DNA from 4 places in the Pseudomonas sp. GW821-FHT09C08 genome. Region 4 is predicted to be linked to each of the others. Evidence: riboswitches for the same ligand, from Rfam matches in the RefSeq annotation. Region 4 holds a riboswitch; each other region holds the start of a gene.

The links. A riboswitch is a leader RNA that binds a small molecule or an ion and turns the genes downstream of it on or off. The one in region 4 is predicted to bind cobalamin.
Region 1: another riboswitch for cobalamin. It lies ahead of AC07OJ_RS01440 (CbtB domain-containing protein); the one in region 4 lies ahead of AC07OJ_RS22105 (CbtB domain-containing protein).
Region 2: another riboswitch for cobalamin. It lies ahead of cobO (cob(I)yrinic acid a,c-diamide adenosyltransferase); the one in region 4 lies ahead of AC07OJ_RS22105 (CbtB domain-containing protein).
Region 3: another riboswitch for cobalamin. It lies ahead of AC07OJ_RS18010 (ABC transporter substrate-binding protein); the one in region 4 lies ahead of AC07OJ_RS22105 (CbtB domain-containing protein).

The regions. Positions count from the first base shown of each region.
Region 1 is NZ_JBWKPG010000001.1:334,063-338,267, forward strand. Features, by position in the region: gene AC07OJ_RS01430 (DUF4865 family protein) at 76-615, shown strand; gene AC07OJ_RS01435 (CbtA family protein) at 617-1,345, opposite strand; gene AC07OJ_RS01440 (CbtB domain-containing protein) at 1,365-1,577, opposite strand; cobalamin riboswitch at 1,610-1,739, opposite strand; gene AC07OJ_RS01445 (histidine phosphatase family protein) at 1,776-2,366, shown strand; gene cobF (precorrin-6A synthase (deacetylating)) at 2,376-3,131, shown strand; gene AC07OJ_RS01455 (alpha/beta hydrolase) at 3,143-3,862, shown strand; gene AC07OJ_RS01460 (DcrB/PsbP domain-containing protein) at 3,929-4,205, opposite strand, start outside.
Region 2 is NZ_JBWKPG010000004.1:417,062-421,266, reverse strand. Features, by position in the region: gene bluB (5,6-dimethylbenzimidazole synthase) at 1-75, opposite strand, end outside; gene AC07OJ_RS16570 (cobyrinic acid a,c-diamide synthase CobB) at 72-1,463, opposite strand; gene cobO (cob(I)yrinic acid a,c-diamide adenosyltransferase) at 1,460-2,071, opposite strand; cobalamin riboswitch at 2,151-2,414, opposite strand; gene AC07OJ_RS16560 (PQQ-dependent sugar dehydrogenase) at 2,514-3,827, shown strand; gene AC07OJ_RS16555 (C40 family peptidase) at 3,871-4,205, opposite strand, start outside.
Region 3 is NZ_JBWKPG010000004.1:746,641-750,845, reverse strand. Features, by position in the region: gene AC07OJ_RS18020 (aldehyde dehydrogenase family protein) at 1-332, shown strand, start outside; gene AC07OJ_RS18015 (hypothetical protein) at 955-1,398, opposite strand; cobalamin riboswitch at 1,515-1,708, shown strand; gene AC07OJ_RS18010 (ABC transporter substrate-binding protein) at 1,824-2,834, shown strand; gene AC07OJ_RS18005 (FecCD family ABC transporter permease) at 2,831-3,835, shown strand; gene AC07OJ_RS18000 (ABC transporter ATP-binding protein) at 3,832-4,205, shown strand, end outside.
Region 4 is NZ_JBWKPG010000006.1:293,720-297,924, reverse strand. Features, by position in the region: gene cobM (precorrin-4 C(11)-methyltransferase) at 1-645, opposite strand, end outside; gene AC07OJ_RS22115 (cobalamin biosynthesis protein) at 715-1,107, opposite strand; gene AC07OJ_RS22110 (CbtA family protein) at 1,104-1,808, opposite strand; gene AC07OJ_RS22105 (CbtB domain-containing protein) at 1,820-2,008, opposite strand; cobalamin riboswitch at 2,106-2,313, opposite strand; cobalamin riboswitch at 3,165-3,363, shown strand; gene cobW (cobalamin biosynthesis protein CobW) at 3,457-4,205, shown strand, end outside.

The sequences.
Region 1 (4,205 bases), on a different contig from region 4:
ATATATCGGCTGATATCTTGTTGAAATCATCGGCGCTGCGCAAGCTCAACCCTCAGCTTGCACGGGAGCTTTTTCATGTTTGCCAAACAGTATTCACACCGCTTGCCTGCCGACTACGACATGGTCGTGATCCGCCGCCGCGCCGCGCAATTGGGGCCGTTGTGGGATCACGCCGAGGGGTTGCTGTTCAAGGCGTTTATCGCCCGGGAGCACGCAGGCAAAGTGTATGCCTCGGTGTATCTATGGTCCGACCCACTGCAGGCCGCCGATTTTCTGCTCGGAGAGCGCTTTCAGAAGGTGCTCGACAGCTTCGGCCGTCCGTATATCGAGAGCTGGTTGCCGCTGGATGTGCAACGTGGGCCGGCGCAGACCGCGCTGAGCCTGTACCGCGAGGACTGGGCGTTGGAACCGGGGGCGGACAGGGCGGCGATCCTGGCCGAGGAGAAAAGTCGCAACCAGCAGTTGGCGGATAGCGGCGACACCTTTGCGGTGTTCCTCGCGCTGGATGTGCAGGCCTGGCGACTGGTACGGATCACCTTGTCGGCCAAGGCGCTGGAGGTGGACCATCCCGGGACGGGCTACCAGGTGTTTTACCTGGCCCATCCCGGGATTTGACTCAGGAGTTGAATCGGGCTTTTGGCTGGCTGAGCTTGCGCTCGGCCACCGCTCCGAACACCAGGCCCAGGGTGGTCCACAGCACCAGCTGGATGCCCAACGAGGCCACGCGGAATTTCCACAGCAGCACGGCCGAGAATTGCTCCGGCACTTCGTTGATCACCGGGAACAGGCTGCCGGCCACTGCGACGATCACGATGTACAGCGCCACGCCGAGGATCGCGCCGCTCCACACGCCACGGCGGGCAATCAGCTTGCGCGCGGCGTTGATCGCGATCACGGCCGCCGCCACCGACACCAGCAGCATCAGGAAGAACAGCTTGGTGCGCTGTGCAATGGTCTGCGGGTCCCCCACCGAAGGCGGGTTGGCCGGGTATTTGAGCCCGGGCACCAGGATCAGCGTCACAAAGGCCGCCAATGCCAGCAGCGCCGCCAGGCCGCGCGGGCCGACCTTGCCGATGCGGCCCAGGGCGTAGGCGAACACCAGGGCGAAGAGGCCACCCAGGGACACGCTGTAGACCACCACGCCGGTAAACAGGCCGAAGGTACTTTGCACCTCGCGGCTCACCAGTTCTTCTTCCGGCGCATCGCCGTGCATTTGTGCCATCTGGTCTTCAAAGGCGATGGCCTTGTCGATCTGCGGCTCGCCGAAGGCCTTGGCGAAACCGAAGGCCAACACGCCGGCGAGCAGGCCCACCAGCATCCCGCGTACGAGTAATTGCCCTGTCATGGTGTGTCTCCCTTATGAATTAATGGCAGGGGAAACCCAGCAGGTGGCGACCGTCGTGCACAAACTCGTGCACGTACATGCCCTTGAACACCGCAGTGGCGCCTTGCTCGGCACCGACGAAGTAAATCGCCAGCATCAGCAGCAGGCCGCCGAAGATCGCCCAGGGCAGGATTTCGCCCAGCGGGATCGTCGGCACATAGACATCAGGATGGGTTGCAGCAGTGTTAGCCATGAGAACCTCCAGGGATGACGCGTCCCGAAATGGATAGCGAAGGGGCTGAAACAGGGTCTGGCTTACGGCTATTGGGCCGAATACAGTGGCGCGACCGCGCCGGAATCGAACCGGCTTCCTCTTTCATGTTCGTTGTAACATGTTGAAACAACTTTGCCAGTCTACGCTGACTGCGCGCTGAAACAGAGTGAAATTGTGATGCAGGCCACCCGTCTGACCCTTATCTGCCATGCCATCACGCCGCTGCAAAAGCAGGGGCGCTTTCCCGATGACGAATCGGTGGCGATGGACTGGCAAGCTGCCGCGTCATCGCTGGCCGGGCGCTACCCGAAAAACCTGCGCCTGCTCTGCGCCCCCGAGGCTCGCGCCCGGCAGACGGCGGGTTTGTTCGGCAGTGCGCCGGTGATTGAAGAAGCCCTGCGCGATGGCAACTTCGGCGATTGGAAGGGCCAGGCCATCAGCCAGTTGGATCATGGCCAGTTGCAGGACTGGATGACCAACAGTGCCAGTGCGCCCCACGGTGGCGAGTCGGTCGAGCAGATTTGCGCACGCGTGGCGCAGTGGATGAAAACCCTCGAAACACAGCCTGGGCACGTAGTGGCTATCACCCATCCCTTTGTCATCCGCGCCGCGATGCTGTACGTGTTGCAGTTGCCCGTCGCGATGTTCTACCGGATCGACGTCGAGCCACTCTGCGCCACCGAACTGCGCTTCAACACTGTCTGGCGCCTGCGCCTGGAAACTCACGCCTGGCCGCATGAACATGGCAAAATCCACGCCCCGCACTGAGAGCAACCCATGAAACGCATCCTGATCATCGGCATTGGCGCCGGCAACCCTGACTACATCACGATGCAGGCCGTGAAAGCGCTGAACCGCACCGACGTGTTTTTCCTGATGGACAAGGGCCAGAGCAAGGACAAGCTGATCGACCTGCGTCGCGAGATCTGCGAGACCTACATCACCGAGCCCGGCTACCGCTTCGTCGAGGCCGACTGCCCCGAGCGTGTGCGCGGGGATATCGACTACACCACGGCCGTACAGGACCTCAACCGCGACAAGCAGGCGACGTTCGAACGCATGATCAATGAGGAAATGGCTGACGGTGAAGTCGGCGCTTTCCTGGCCTGGGGAGACCCGGCGCTGTACGACAGCACCATTCGTATCCTGCAGGCGATCCTCGCCAGTGGCCGCTGCCACTTTGAGTTTGAAGTCATCCCCGGCATCACCAGCGTGCAAGCCCTGGCGGCCCAGCACAAGGTGGCGCTGAACCGCATCGGCAAGTCCGTCGAAATCACCACCGGGCGCCGTTTGGCCGCAGGGCAGGCGAGTGATGCCGATACCCTGGTGGTAATGCTCGATGCCGAAGATTCCTACCGCAGCGTGGCGGATCAAGGCCTGGATATTTATTGGGGCGCCTACCTGGGCACGCCGGATGAAATCCTGATCAGCGGCAAGGTCAGCGAAGTGGCTGGAGAAATTGAACGGGTGCGCAAGGCGGCGCGCCTGGAGAATGGCTGGATCATGGACACTTATTTGTTGCGCAAACCCTGAGGTAACGTCCCATGCTCAAACTGTTTGCCCTGGCGCTGGCCCTGGTGGCCGGTGCCGCCCAGGCCGATACCAGCCTGCATACCGATTTGCCGCTTTCATACCTGGAACAGACCCAGGGCGATGCGCGCAACCAGCCACTGGTGATTTTCCTGCACGGGTTCGGCAGCAACGAGGAGGACCTGTTCGGCATCAAGGACGCGCTGCCCTCCACTTGGACCTACCTGTCGGCCCGTGCGCCGATGCCGGTCGACCCGCATGGTTTTCGCTGGTTTACCAAGACCCCGGGCGACGGCGAGTACAACGGCGAAACTGCTGATTTGCAGCGCAGCGCCAAACTGCTCGAAGACTTCGTGACCCAGGCCACCGCCAAATACCACACCCAGAGTGACCGGGTGTTCCTGGTCGGTTTCAGCCAGGGTGCGATCATGTCCTACGAGGTGGGCTTGCGTAAGCCTGCGTTGGTGCGTGGGATTGCAGCGTTGAGTGGCAGCGTGTTGCCGGTGCTCAAGGCCGAGCTGAAGCCGGATGAACGCCTGAAACAGCTGGCGATCTTTATCGGCCACGGCACCCTGGACCAGGCGCTGCCGTATACGTCGGCGACGCGCGCGAATGAGGTGCTGACGGGGTTGGGGCTGACGCCGGAGTTTCATGGCTATCCGGGCATGCCGCATACCATCAGCGAGGCGGAGGTGCAGGACCTGAAGGTTTGGCTGGAAAAAAGCCTGAACTGACGTTGGCTAAGTGTGGGAGCTGGCTGGCCAGCTCGCACATTTGTTGGTGATGTCAGGAAGATCGGCTCACTTGCCGCCGGTGATCTGCTTCACCAACTCCGCATGCCCCTTCACATCATCGGCCCGCGAGATGGCCTGGATCACCAGCAAATGGTTGCCCGAACCGCCGAGGAAAGTGGAGTTCAAGGTCTTGCCGCCGCCCTGGGTGGCGGTGCTGTCCACCTGGCGCAACCCCAGGCCCTTGAACGTGAGTTTCTTCTCGCTGAGTTTCTTGAAGTCGGGCAGTGCAGCGGTCTGGTCCTTGACGAAGCCGGCCACGGCGCCGTCGAGGAACTGCGTGTCG
Region 2 (4,205 bases), on a different contig from region 4:
GCGCATGTCGCGGCGCTCGGCGATGGCGCGGTAGACGGCGTCGCGGTCGGCCTGGGGGAAGGCGTTGTCGGTCATGGCCGCATCGGGGGCAAGCCCGCTCCCACAGTGGATGGGGATTCAACGCGGTCAATGGTGGGAGCCGGCTTGCCGGCGCTGGCCACCTCAGGGTCGGGCGCAAACAAGGCCGCCACCGCCCTCGGGTTGGACGGGAAATAGAAGTGCACGTAGGACGCGGTCATACGCCCTTGTCGGAACACCGCCTCGGCGCCGCGCCCACCATTGGGGCTGACGCCACGGGCAATCGGCTGCCACTCGGTGCTGGTCAGGGAATGGTGATAAGTGTGCCCACGCAGCACGCCTTCCGGCAGCTCGACGTTTTGCAGGGCCAGGGCCGCAAGTTTCTTTTGCATCACCGCATCGCCCTGCAGCAGGCCGACCAGTTCGGCGCGGGTGCCGTCGACGTCGGTCAGCGAGTCCAGCAGGTAGAGCATGCCGCCACATTCAGCGAGCAAGGGTTTGCCGGCCGCGTGATGGGCGCGGATGGCATCGAGCATCGAGGTATTTTCCGACAGCGCCTGGTGGTGCAGTTCCGGATAGCCGCCGGGCAGATACAGACTGTCGGCGTCAGGCAATTCGCGGTCATGGATCGGCGAGAAAAAGCGCAGCTCGGCGCCCATCGCCCGCAACAGGTCGAGGCTGGCACCGTAGGTGAAGGCAAACGCTTCGTCACGGGCCACCGCAATGCGCACACCGGCCAGCAACGGCTCGGCCTCGATCACTTCGGGGGCGGCGAAGGTCACCGGCGGCGGCAAGGCAACTTCACAACTGCTGCCCAGTGCCTGCGCAGCAGCATCCAGGCGCAGGTCGAGGTCATTCAGCTCGCTGGCTTGCACCAGCCCCAGGTGGCGGCTCGGCAGTTCGATCCCGGTTTCACGGGACAGCGCGCCATACCAGCGCAGGCCTTCGGTGAGACTGCCTTCGAGGAGTTGCGCATGGCGCAAGGTGCCGACGCGATTGGCCAGCACGCCCGCGAACGGCAAATCCGGCTGATAACGCGCGAGGCCCAAGGCCAGGGCGCCAAACGTCTGCGCCATCGCAGTGCCGTCGATCACACCCAATACCGGCACGCCGAAATGCCGCGCCAGGTCGGCGCTGGACGGCGTGCCGTCGAACAGCCCCATCACCCCTTCGATGAGGATCAGGTCGGCCTCAGCGGCGGCTTCCCACAACAGGCGGCGACTTTCCTGCTCGCCCACCATCCACATGTCCAATTGATACACCGGCGCACCACTGGCGCGCTCGTGGATCATCGGATCAAGAAAGTCCGGGCCGCATTTGAACACGCGGACTTTGCGCCCCAGATTGCGGTGCAAACGGGCGAGCGCGGCGGTGACGGTGGTTTTGCCCTGGCCGGACGCCGGTGCGGCGATCAAGACAGCCGGGCAATGACGGGGCTGATTCAAAGTTCGACGCCCTTCTGTGCCTTGATACCGGCCTGGAACGCGTGCTTGAGCATGCCCATCTCGGTGACGGTGTCGCCCATTTCGATCAACTCGGGCTTAGCGCCACGGCCAGTCACCACCACGTGCTGCATTGGCGGGCGCGCCTGCAGGTCGCTGAGTACCTGGTCGAGGTCGAGATAGCCGTGCTTGAGGGCGATGTTCAGCTCGTCCAGCACCACCAGGCCGATGGACGGGTCTTGCAGCAACTCGCGCGACACCGCCCACGCGGCTTCGGCGGCGGCGATATCGCGCTGGCGGTCCTGGGTTTCCCAGGTAAAGCCTTCGCCCATCACATGAAAACGCACCTGCTCGGGAAAGCGGCGGAAGAACAACTCTTCACCGGTGCTGTTGCGCCCCTTGATGAACTGCACCACCCCGCACTGCATGCCGTGGCCCATGGCGCGGGCGAGCATGCCGAATGCCGAACTGCTCTTGCCTTTGCCGTTGCCGGTGAGCACCAGCAGCAGGCCGCATTCGTTGGGGGAGTTGGCGATGCGCTCATCGATCACGGCTTTTTTGCGCAGCATGCGCGCCAGGTGGCGTTCGTCGCGGTCGGGGGAATCGGTCATGGCAGCTCTCCGTTGGGGCTGGACAAAAACGGCGGGCAGGAAAAAGGATAAACAGACAGCCAAGCATCGCCCACCGTGATGCTGTTGGATGAACCAGGCCGGTCTCCGGACTCATGAGTGGCGCCCTGGCTCTTTATAAAGAGAGCACTCGGACAGGCCGACAGCGCGCCTTCCCATATCGCACGCGATACAGTGGCAAAAAGCACCGTCTTGACTCATTTACCGTTGCGGGGGCAGCGCCGGAATCGCGGCAGCACTGTGTACAAGTGCGCTCACTCACCGGCTTCCCTGTTTCACTCCGTCGACCCATGGGTCACAGAGCACCTGGAACAAGCCGCGAAGGTTAGTGGGTTGGGGGTGGAGCGTCAATTAAAGCTGGCCTTGCACTTGAACCATCCTACGGCCGGCCTCCTCTACCCTTACAGGTATTAAGGAGAACACCATGCACAAAACCAGACTCGCCCTGCTTATCATGCTCGCCGGCACCCTCGCTGCCTGCGGGGAAAGCTCTACCTTGCAGGTCTCCGATGGCACCGGGCCGTCGCCCAAGTTGCCGGAGCCAAACAAGACCCTGATCCCGACCGTGAATATCGCCCCGGCGATTGGCTGGCCGGACGGCGCCAAGCCCACCGCCGCTGCCGGCACCCAGGTGGCGGCGTTCGCCGAAGGCCTGGACCATCCGCGCTGGCTGTATGTATTGCCCAATGGCGACGTGCTGGTGGCGGAAACCAACGCGCCACCCAAGCCGGATGACGCCAAGGGTATTCGCGGCTGGGTCATGGAGAAAGTCATGGGCCGTGCCGGCGCCGCTGTGCCGAGCCCGAACCGCATCACCTTGCTGCGTGACGCCGACCACGATGGCGTCGCCGAAACGCGCACGGTGTTCCTGGAAAACCTCAATTCGCCGTTTGGCATGACTCTGGTCGGTAATGATCTGTACGTGGCCGACTCGGACAAGCTGTTGCGCTTCCCCTATCAACCGGGTGAAACCGCGATCAAGGAGGCCGGCACCAAAGTCGTCGACCTGCCGGGCGGCAGCATCAATCACCACTGGACCAAGAACGTGGTGGCGAGCAAGGACGGCAGCAAACTGTATGTGAGCGTCGGTTCCAACAGCAATGTCGGTGAAAACGGCCTGGAAGCGGAACAAGGCCGGGCGGCCATCTGGGAAGTCGATCGTGCCAGCGGCGAGCACCGCATCTTCGCCTCCGGCCTGCGCAACCCCAACGGCATGGCCTGGGAACCACAAAGCGGCAAGCTGTGGACGGCAGTGAACGAACGCGATGAAATCGGCAGCGACCTGGTGCCGGACTACATCACCTCAGTCAAGGACGGCGCATTCTATGGCTGGCCCTTCAGCTACTACGGGCAGCATGTGGACGTGCGCGTCAGCCCGCAGAACCTGGACTTGGTCGCCAAGGCGATCGCGCCGGATTATGCAGTGGGCCCGCACACCGCCTCCCTGGGATTGACGTTTGCCGAGGGCAGCAAACTGCCCGCCCAGTTCAGCAACGGCGCGTTCATCGGCCAGCATGGGTCGTGGAACCGCAAGCCGCACAGTGGCTACAAGGTGATCTTCGTCCCGTTCGAGGCTGGCCAGCCCAAGGGGCAGCCCGTGGACGTGCTGACCGGTTTCCTCGACAAGGATGAGAAAGCCATGGGCCGGCCGGTGGGCGTGGTGATTGATCAGCAGGGGGGTTTGCTGGTGGCAGATGATGTGGGGAACAAGGTGTGGCGGGTGTCGGCCGCTAAATGATGGGTAGGAGCCGGCTTGCCGGCTCCTACAGTGATACGGTCCGTCAGGGGTTACGCGCCAGATTGCCTGGCAATACGCGCTTGGCACTCAGGTAGGCATTCTGCCAATACGCCTTGGACAAGGTATCCAGCTTTACCGTACCGCCGGTCTGTGGCGCGTGCACGAAGCGGCCCTCTCCCACATAGATCCCGGCGTGGCTGACCTGGGAACCGCCACCGGTGGCGAAGAACAACAGGTCGCCGGTTTGCAGGTTCTGCTCGCTGACATCCTGCGCGCGCATCACGATCAGCTCACGGGTGGTACGCGGCAGGGAAATACCGGCCGCATCGCGAAACACAAAGCCGATCAAGCCACTGCAGTCAAACCCTGAGTCCGGCG
Region 3 (4,205 bases), on a different contig from region 4:
CGGGTGTCACCGACCAGATGACTTCGTTCAAGCAGGAACTGTTCGGCCCGGTAGCCTCGATCATCACCGCCCGCGACGCCGACCACGCCGTGGCCCTGGCCAACGACAGCGAGTTCGGCCTGACCGCGAGCATCTTTACCACTGACGCAGCCAAGGCGCGGGAGATCGCCAACCAGCTGGAAACCGGCGGGATCTTCGTCAACGCGTTCAGCGTGTCCGACCCTCGGGTGGCATTTGGTGGGGTGAAAAAGAGCGGCTTCGGGCGCGAGTTGTCGCACTTCGGCGTGCGGGAGTTCTGCAACGCGCAGACAGTTTGGCTGGATCGCAAGTAAGCCGGATCAGCACGACTGCCAGCTTTCGTGGCGAGCCGCCTGGTCGTGGTGAGCAGGCTTGTCGTGGTGAGCAGGCTTGCCCTGCGTTGGGGTGCGAAGCGCCCCCATGAATCCCACCGCATCGTTTCAGGAAATCCGTGGTGTGAGGTTTTAGGGCTGCTTCGCAGCCCAACGCAGGGCAAGCCTGCTCACCACAATTAGCCTGCTGGGCCTACGCATTGGTGCCTGAGTAGTGAATCTGCATACCTTTCAAATCCAACCCATCACAGGCGTTGCCGATCACGGCCATGTCAACGGGTTGTTGTGGTGAGCAGGCTTGCCCTGCGTTGGGGTGCGAAGCGCCCCCATGAATCCCACCGCATCGTTTCAGGCAAACCGCGGTGTGAGGTTTTAGGGCTGCTTCGCAGCCCAACGCAGGGCAAGCCTGCTCACCACAATAACCTGCTCAACCTGCTCAACCTGCTCAACCTGCTTGGCCTGCTTGGCTGCTTAGACTGTTTGGCCTGCTTAGACTGTCTGGCCTGCTTAGCCTGCTGAGCAAGATACGTCCGCATACCCGTACAAGACCGTTTGCGAGCACTGGCCCACTCACTGCCAAAAGGCTGCCTCTACTGCCAGACCCTCACTGCGCATTAATGTAATAAAACTGCGCCTGGGTCTTTTCAACCGCGGTTCGCACTTTATCCTTCTGCGCATCGGTGCCCGAGTAGTAAATCTGCATACCTTTCAGATCCAGCCCTTCACAGGCGTTGCCGATCACGGCCACGTCAACGACAGTGCTGGCGCCGATTATCAGAAAGCCGGTGTCGCCCAGGCTTTTGGCCTTCAACAATTCTTCTTTCAGATACATCGCATTGGCGCCACCGGCCATGGCAAGGGCCAGGTTGTCGGCGATCAAACCATGGCTGGGGATTTTCACACTGTGCAAGCGCACCCTGTTTTCCCCGGAAGGCAGCGACATGACATGCGCGGTGGCGGCTTCGTCAAAAATCTGCTTTTCGCTTTTACCCGGGGTGGCGCAACCGGCGAGCATGGCGATGAGGGCGAGGGCGACGAATGATTTCACTGTGTATTCCTTGTGTGAAGGCTGTCCATGGCCGCGCATCATAGGAGACCCATCCCACAAGAGCTACCGCAGTCTTCTCACCGCGCGCCGTCAGAACTCCCGCTCAACCGCGTGATCGACTACCATACCGCGCCGGTTCCCAAATGGGACTAATAGGGAATCCGAAGCGCGGTATGCCGCGCCAATCGGAACTGCCCCCGCAACTGTAGGTGCCGAGCCTGCTCCTTGATGCCACTGGACCTCGTCCGGGAAGGCCGGAGCGTGGCGACGACGCATCAGTCAGGAGACCTGCCGGCCCAAGCACCAACACTAACCGGCGGGGTGTCCGGGAAGGACATCCTTGCCTGCCTGGCCCGCAGCGTTCGAGGGCGTAATTCCAGACCGTACCTCCCCAGTTCCACGTACGGTTTCAAGGAGATCGCCCCATGCTGCCACGCGTTACCGCCCTGATCACTGGCCTGGGCTTCTGTGCCCTGGCCCACGCCGCGCCCACCGAGTACCCGCTGACTGTGCAGAACTGCGGCAGCACGCTCACCTTCCAGCAGGCACCCGCGCGCAGCGTGACCATCGGCCAGGCCGCCACCGAAATGCTCTACGCCCTCGGCGTGGGCGATAAAGTGGTCGGCACCTCGCTGTGGTTCAACAGCGTCCTGGCGCAGTACAAGGCACAGAACGACACAATCGAACGCCTGGCTGACAACGAGCCCAGTTTCGAGGCGGTGATCGCCAAGCGCCCGCAGCTGGTGGCTGCCGAGCTGGAATGGGTGGTCGGCCCGCAGGGCGTGGTCGGGACCCGCGAGCAATTCCACGAATTGAAGATCCCCACCTACCTGCTGCCCTCCGACTGCGAAGGCAAGGACAACCTGGTCGGCGCCGACGGCACGCGGCTGGAGCCGTTTCGCATCGAGACAATCTATAAAAGCATCAGCCAACTGGCGCAGATTTTCGACGTACAGGATCGCGGCCAACAGCTGAACGACGAGCTCAAGGCGCGCTTGGCCAAATCCGTCGCGACCGTGCAGGGCAAAGGCCTCAAGCAGGCCAGCGCGCTGGTGTGGTTCTCCAGCTCGGAGATGGCCAGCGACCCCTACGTGGCCGGCCACAAGGGCATTCCCGAGTTCATGCTGCAAACCCTGGGGCTGCACAACGTGGTGCAGTCCGATGAAGAATGGCCGGCCGTTGGCTGGGAAACCATTGCCAAGGCCAACCCGACCTTTTTGGTGATCGCGCGCATGGACCGCCGCCGCTACCCCGCCGATGACCATGAAAAGAAACTTGCCTTCCTGCGCAGTGACCCGGTCACCCGCAACATGGACGCGGTGAAAAACAACCGCATCATCATCCTCGACGCCCTGGCGCTGCAGGCCAGCATCCGTATGTTCGATGGCCTGGAACAACTGGCGACAGCCATCGATGGCTACGACTTGCCCAAATGATACGCACCCTACTCGCCCTGTCGCTGCTGATGATCGCCGTGCTCGCCGGCGTGGCCATCGGCGAAACCGCCATCGCACCTAAGGTGGTGCTGCAGGTGCTGGCCAACAAGCTCTGGGCCGCCGGCTACGTGCTGGACCCGATCGATGAGGGCGTGGTGTGGAACTACCGCCTCACGCGCGCGCTGGTCGCTGCCGCATGCGGCGCCGGGCTGGCCACCTGTGGGGTAATTCTGCAATCGCTGTTGCGCAACCCGCTGGCCGATCCGTACCTGCTGGGCATCAGCGCCGGCGCCTCGACGGGCGCGGTGCTGGTGGCGTTGATCGGGGTGGGCGGCGGTTTGATCTCGCTGTCGGCCGGAGCCTTTGTCGGTGCGATGGCCGCATTTGCGCTGGTGATCCTGCTCGCGCGAGCCAGTGGTTCGGCCAGCGGCACCGGGCAGATCATCCTCGCGGGCATCGCCGGTTCGCAGCTGTTCAATGCGCTGACGGCGTTCCTGATCACCAAGTCGGCCAGCTCCGAACAGGCGCGCGGCATCATGTTCTGGCTGCTCGGCAATCTCAGCGGGGTGCGCTGGCCGTCGGTATGGCTGGCGGTGCCGGTGGCAGTTGCAGGGCTTGCTGTGTGCCTGTGGCACCGGCGCGCGCTGGATGCGTTTACCTTCGGCAGCGACTCGGCGGCCTCCCTGGGCATCCCGGTGCGCCGCGTGCAATTTGTGCTGGTGGCCTGCGCCGCACTGGTCACGGCGGTAATGGTGTCGATTGTCGGCTCCATCGGATTTGTCGGCCTGGTGATTCCCCACGCCGTGCGCCTGCTGCTCGGCACCGGGCACTCGCGCCTGCTGCCCGCCAGCGCCTTGGGCGGCGCATTGTTCTTGATTGCAGCCGATGTGTTGTCGCGCACCTTGATCAAGGGCCAGGTCATTCCGGTCGGCGTGGTCACGGCGTTGGTGGGTGCGCCGGTGTTTGCGCTGATCCTGATCGGCCGGAGGAATGCGCGATGACCGTACTGAGCTGCATCGGCCTGGGCTTCAAAGTGCGTGAAGCCACGTTGCTGCGCGACATTCACCTGCAGGTTCAGCGGGGTGAAACCCTGGGCATCGTCGGCCCGAACGGCTCCGGCAAATCCACCCTGCTGAAACTGCTGGCCGGCCTGCGCACCCCGGCCACGGGGGAGGTGCGACTGGGTGAAGTGCGCCTGGGCGACCTGTCCCGTCGTGCCATTGCGCAGCAACTCGCGGTGGTCGAACAACAGGCCGACACCGACGACGCCATCCGCGTGTTCGACGCCGTGGCCCTGGGCCGCACGCCCTGGCTGTCGGCACTCAGCCCCTGGTCCCGCGAGGACGACGCTATCGTGCACCAGGCGCTGCA
Region 4 (4,205 bases):
GAAGCCCTTGGCGGCGACCTTTTCGGCAATGTCACTCAGCGTTCCCAACGCCCAATCCTGATCCGGCCAGGTCGCCCGGTGCACCACGGCAATCGGGCAATCGGCGCCATAGTGCGGCAGCAGTTGCGCGACGATTTTCTCCAGGTGATTGACCCCCAGGTGGATCGCCATGGTCGTGCCGTGTTGCGCCAGGCTGTCAAACGCTTCGCCGGCGGGCATGCTGGTTTTGTCGGCGTAGCGGGTCAGGATGACGCTCTGCGCAATGTCCGGCAGGGTCAATTCGGTCTCCAGCAGCGCTGCACACGCCGCCACCGCGGTCACGCCGGGGATGATCTGAAACGGAATGCCCAGCTCGCGCAAATAGCGGATCTGCTCGCCGATCGCGCCATACAGGCTTGGGTCACCGGAGTGCACCCGCGCCACATCCAGGCCATTGGCGTGGGCGGCCTTGATCAGGTCGATGATCTGTTCCAGGTGCAGTTCGGCGCTGTTGACCACCTGCTGCGCCTGATGGCCTTCCAATACCGCCGCCGGCACCAGCGAGCCGGCATAGATAATCACCGGGCAACTGCGGATCAGCCGCTGGCCTTTGACGGTGATCAATTCCGGATCGCCAGGGCCTGCGCCGATAAAGTAGACGGTCATGGTATTTCCTGTTTAAAAGCGGGCGTGTATGAACATTGTTCATGTTCAGGGCAGGCAATTATCGGGGTTTTAGCCTGCGCAGGCCAATGCAAAAGTCGCCTGGGCGTTTTTTCGGCGGGTGATCAGCAGGCGGGCAGGGCCGCTGGCGAGATGTTCGGCGAGGGCCAGGGCGGCGCTTTCGGCGACGCCATGACAGCCCGTGTGGGCGAACGCGACGGCTGATTTGTGGCTCAGCCGGTTTTCATACGCCGCCAGTTGGTCGGCGCTGAAGCACTGCAGCGGCAGCTTAAGCAGGCGGGACAGGGCGACCAGGCCCGGTTCATCCTGCCTGCGGTCGATGCTTGCCAGCGCAGTGATGCGCTGACGCTCGATCCCCCCTTCGGCGAGGGCGCTGTCCAGCAGGTCCAGCAGGGTGTGAACATCACAGCCGCGCTGGCAGCCCAGGCCGACCACCAGGGTCATGCCGAGTATTGATCGTCGCGGTTGCGGCGGAACAGCCAGGCGCTGATCAGGCCCAGGGCCAGCCAGAACGCCACGTTGGTCAGCTGCGAAGCGATCTTGAACTGCGCTTCCAGGGCTTCCGGGGCCAGCATCGAATGCACTTCCGGCTGCGGTGCGCCGATCACGTGTGGCACCGCCAGGATCGCCACGCCGAGGATTTTCAGCAGCCAGTTGCGACCGAACACGATCAGCGCAATGCCGGCCGCCGTCGAGGCCGCGGTGCCGATCCACCAGATCTGCCGTTGTGCGAGATCGGCAGCGGCGGTGCCTGGCAGCTCAGGCGGCAGGCCCAGGGTCGGTGCCAGTACGAAGGTCGCATAACCGGCCAGGCCCCACAGCAGGCCTTGAGCGGTGCGAGTAGGCGCGCGCAAGGTGTAGAGGCCGGCGAGCATCAGGGCAAAACCCACGGCAACAACCAGGTTGCCGCCGGTGGTGGAGAGCACGCGTTGCCAGCCGTCTTCCGGCTCCCAGGCCTCGGCGTCGTGGCTGTGGGCAGCTGCGCCGTCGGCATGTTGATGTGCCACTTCAGTAGTGGCCGGGGCGTTTTCGAACGTTTCCGCCTGCAAAATCAACGGAGCTACCCAGAAACTTTGCAGCAGGGTCAGCAGCAGGGCGGCCAGGAGGCCGGTGAAACCTGCGGTTTGCGCAATACGCTTGATCATGTCGGCAGGTCTCAGTGGCACGGGAACGCGGCGCTGTGGCGAGTATCGTGGGCAGCGTTGTGCACTGCTTCGATGTGCGAGAAACCGGCGAAATACACCAGGCACGCGCCGAGAATCGACGCGCCGATGGCGGCGGTCAGGCGTTGGCTCAGGGTGGCGGAGCTGCTGGCGGTGTGCGAGGTGCTGCTGATGATCGACATGGCGCGTCCCTTCTGGGTGTCAGGGTGAAACGAGCGCATGAAAACCCCGCGAGCCAGGCACGCAGGGTTCTGAACAGCGCCCGCCCACCGCGGGTTTGTTATCTGATTTTTTCGGGCCGGTCTCCGGGCTTGCGAGGGGGCTCCTGAGGGGGAGTCCTGAAAGCGTCGCCTTCCCATGCCCTTGGCACAGTGGATCTGACGCTTCGCTCGCTTACCGTTGCGGGGGCAGCACCGGACTCGTCATGTGATGACTCACCGGTTTCCCGTTTCACCCTGTGAGGGGCACCCGAAACAAGGTGTGTAGGAGAGCATGGGGGTGGGAGGGGAGTCAAATCGGTTGTGGGGGCATATCCGTTATTTGGGTAACGGCCGCCTATGGTTCCGCCCTTACGGCGGGTCACTTTTGAACAGCGCAAAAGTAACCAAAACGCTCTTGCCCCAACACTCGGCACCTCGCCTAGGCTCGGTGTGCCCTCACTCAGGCTTGAATCCGTGGGCCGCCGCAATGGGCCATCCCTGGCCCAGTGCGGCTAACCCGGCGTCCTGCCGGGTTGCCCACGGATTCAAACCTGCGTTCGGCCAGCGTGTTTAATGGGGCGCCTAGGATCAAGATCAAGGTCAAAAGCGGCTCGCTTCGCATCGTGGATGCGCTTTTTGATCTCTGTAGGAGCCGGCTTGAACGCAAAAAATGCGTGTGCGCCGCGTACATTCTGATGTTTCCGCGTCATCGTTAACGACCATCGCAGGCAAGCCAGCTCCCACAGGTTGACCGAGTTCGAGATAAGAATCCGGTCGGCTTTAAGGCCGCCGCGCTTTTGCTTTTGCTTTTGATCTTGATCTAGGCGCCCCATCAAACACGCTGGCCGGAATTCGATATTGATTTGGGGGGTAAACCGGCAGGGATGCCGGTTTAGCCGCCCCGCGCCATGGATGGCGCGTGGCGGCGGCCCCCCAAATCAATGTCGGATTACGGGCACACCGAGCCTAGGCGAGGTGCCGAGTGTTGGGGCAAGAGCCCTTTTGGTTACTTTTGGGGCTCTTTTCCAAAAGTGACCCGCTGTAAGAGCGGAACCATAGGCGGCCGTTACCCCAATACCGGATATGTACACCACAGCAACTCAACCCATCCCATCATTGACCATCCCCCCACCACTGCGTAGCCTTGCACCCTCGAGGTTCTTCAGCCCAGGCCGAAGCTAAGAAGGGAACGCGGTCCAATCCGCGGCTGCCCCCGCAACTGTAAAGGGTTTATCCGACTGCCACGCCACTGCCACCAGGCGGGAAGGCGCAGCCGGCGCCGGTCGCACGACCCGCAAGCCCCAAGCCAGGAGACCTGCCTCGCAACCGATTTTCCACTTCAACCGGGCGGGGTGATCCGGTGACGAAATCTGCCGCTGCGCGCCGCCGCAGGGCCTATCGTCCCGTATGCCCGCCCCAAAGGGCATCCGATGAAAACACTGGCCAAACTCCCCGTCACCATCGTTACCGGCTTTCTCGGTTCGGGCAAAACCACGCTGCTGCGCCATATGCTCGACAACGCCCAGGGCCGTCGCATTGCCGTGATCGTCAACGAATTCGGCGAGCTGGGCATCGACGGTGAAATCCTCAAGCAGTGCTCCATCGGGTGCACCGAGGAAGAAGCCAATGGCCGCGTGTATGAGTTGGCCAACGGCTGCCTGTGCTGCACCGTGCAGGAAGAGTTCTTCCCGGTGATGCGCGAACTGGTCGCCCGTCGCGGTGACCTCGACCATATCCTCATCGAAACCTCGGGCCTGGCCCTGCCAAAGCCGCTGGTGCAAGCCTTCCAGTGGCCGGAAATCCGCAGTGCCTGCACCGTCGACGCGGTGATTACCGTGGTCGACAGCCCGGCCGTGGCCGCCGGCACCTTCGCCGCCTTCCCGGATCAAGTCGACGCGCAGCGTAAACTCGACCCGAACCTGGATCACGAATCGCCATTGCACGAGCTGTTCGCCGACCAACTGGCCAGCGCCGACCTGGTGATCCTCAACAAATCCGACCTGATCAGCGCGGAAGACCTGGCCCGTGTGCGCCTGGAAGTCGCCGAAGAACTGCCGCCGGCGGTGAAGATCATCGAAGCCAGCAGCGGGCGCCTGCCGCTCGACGTGCTGATCGGCCTGGGCGCCGGCTCCGAAGAGCACATCGACGGTCGCCACAGCCACCACGATCATCACCACGA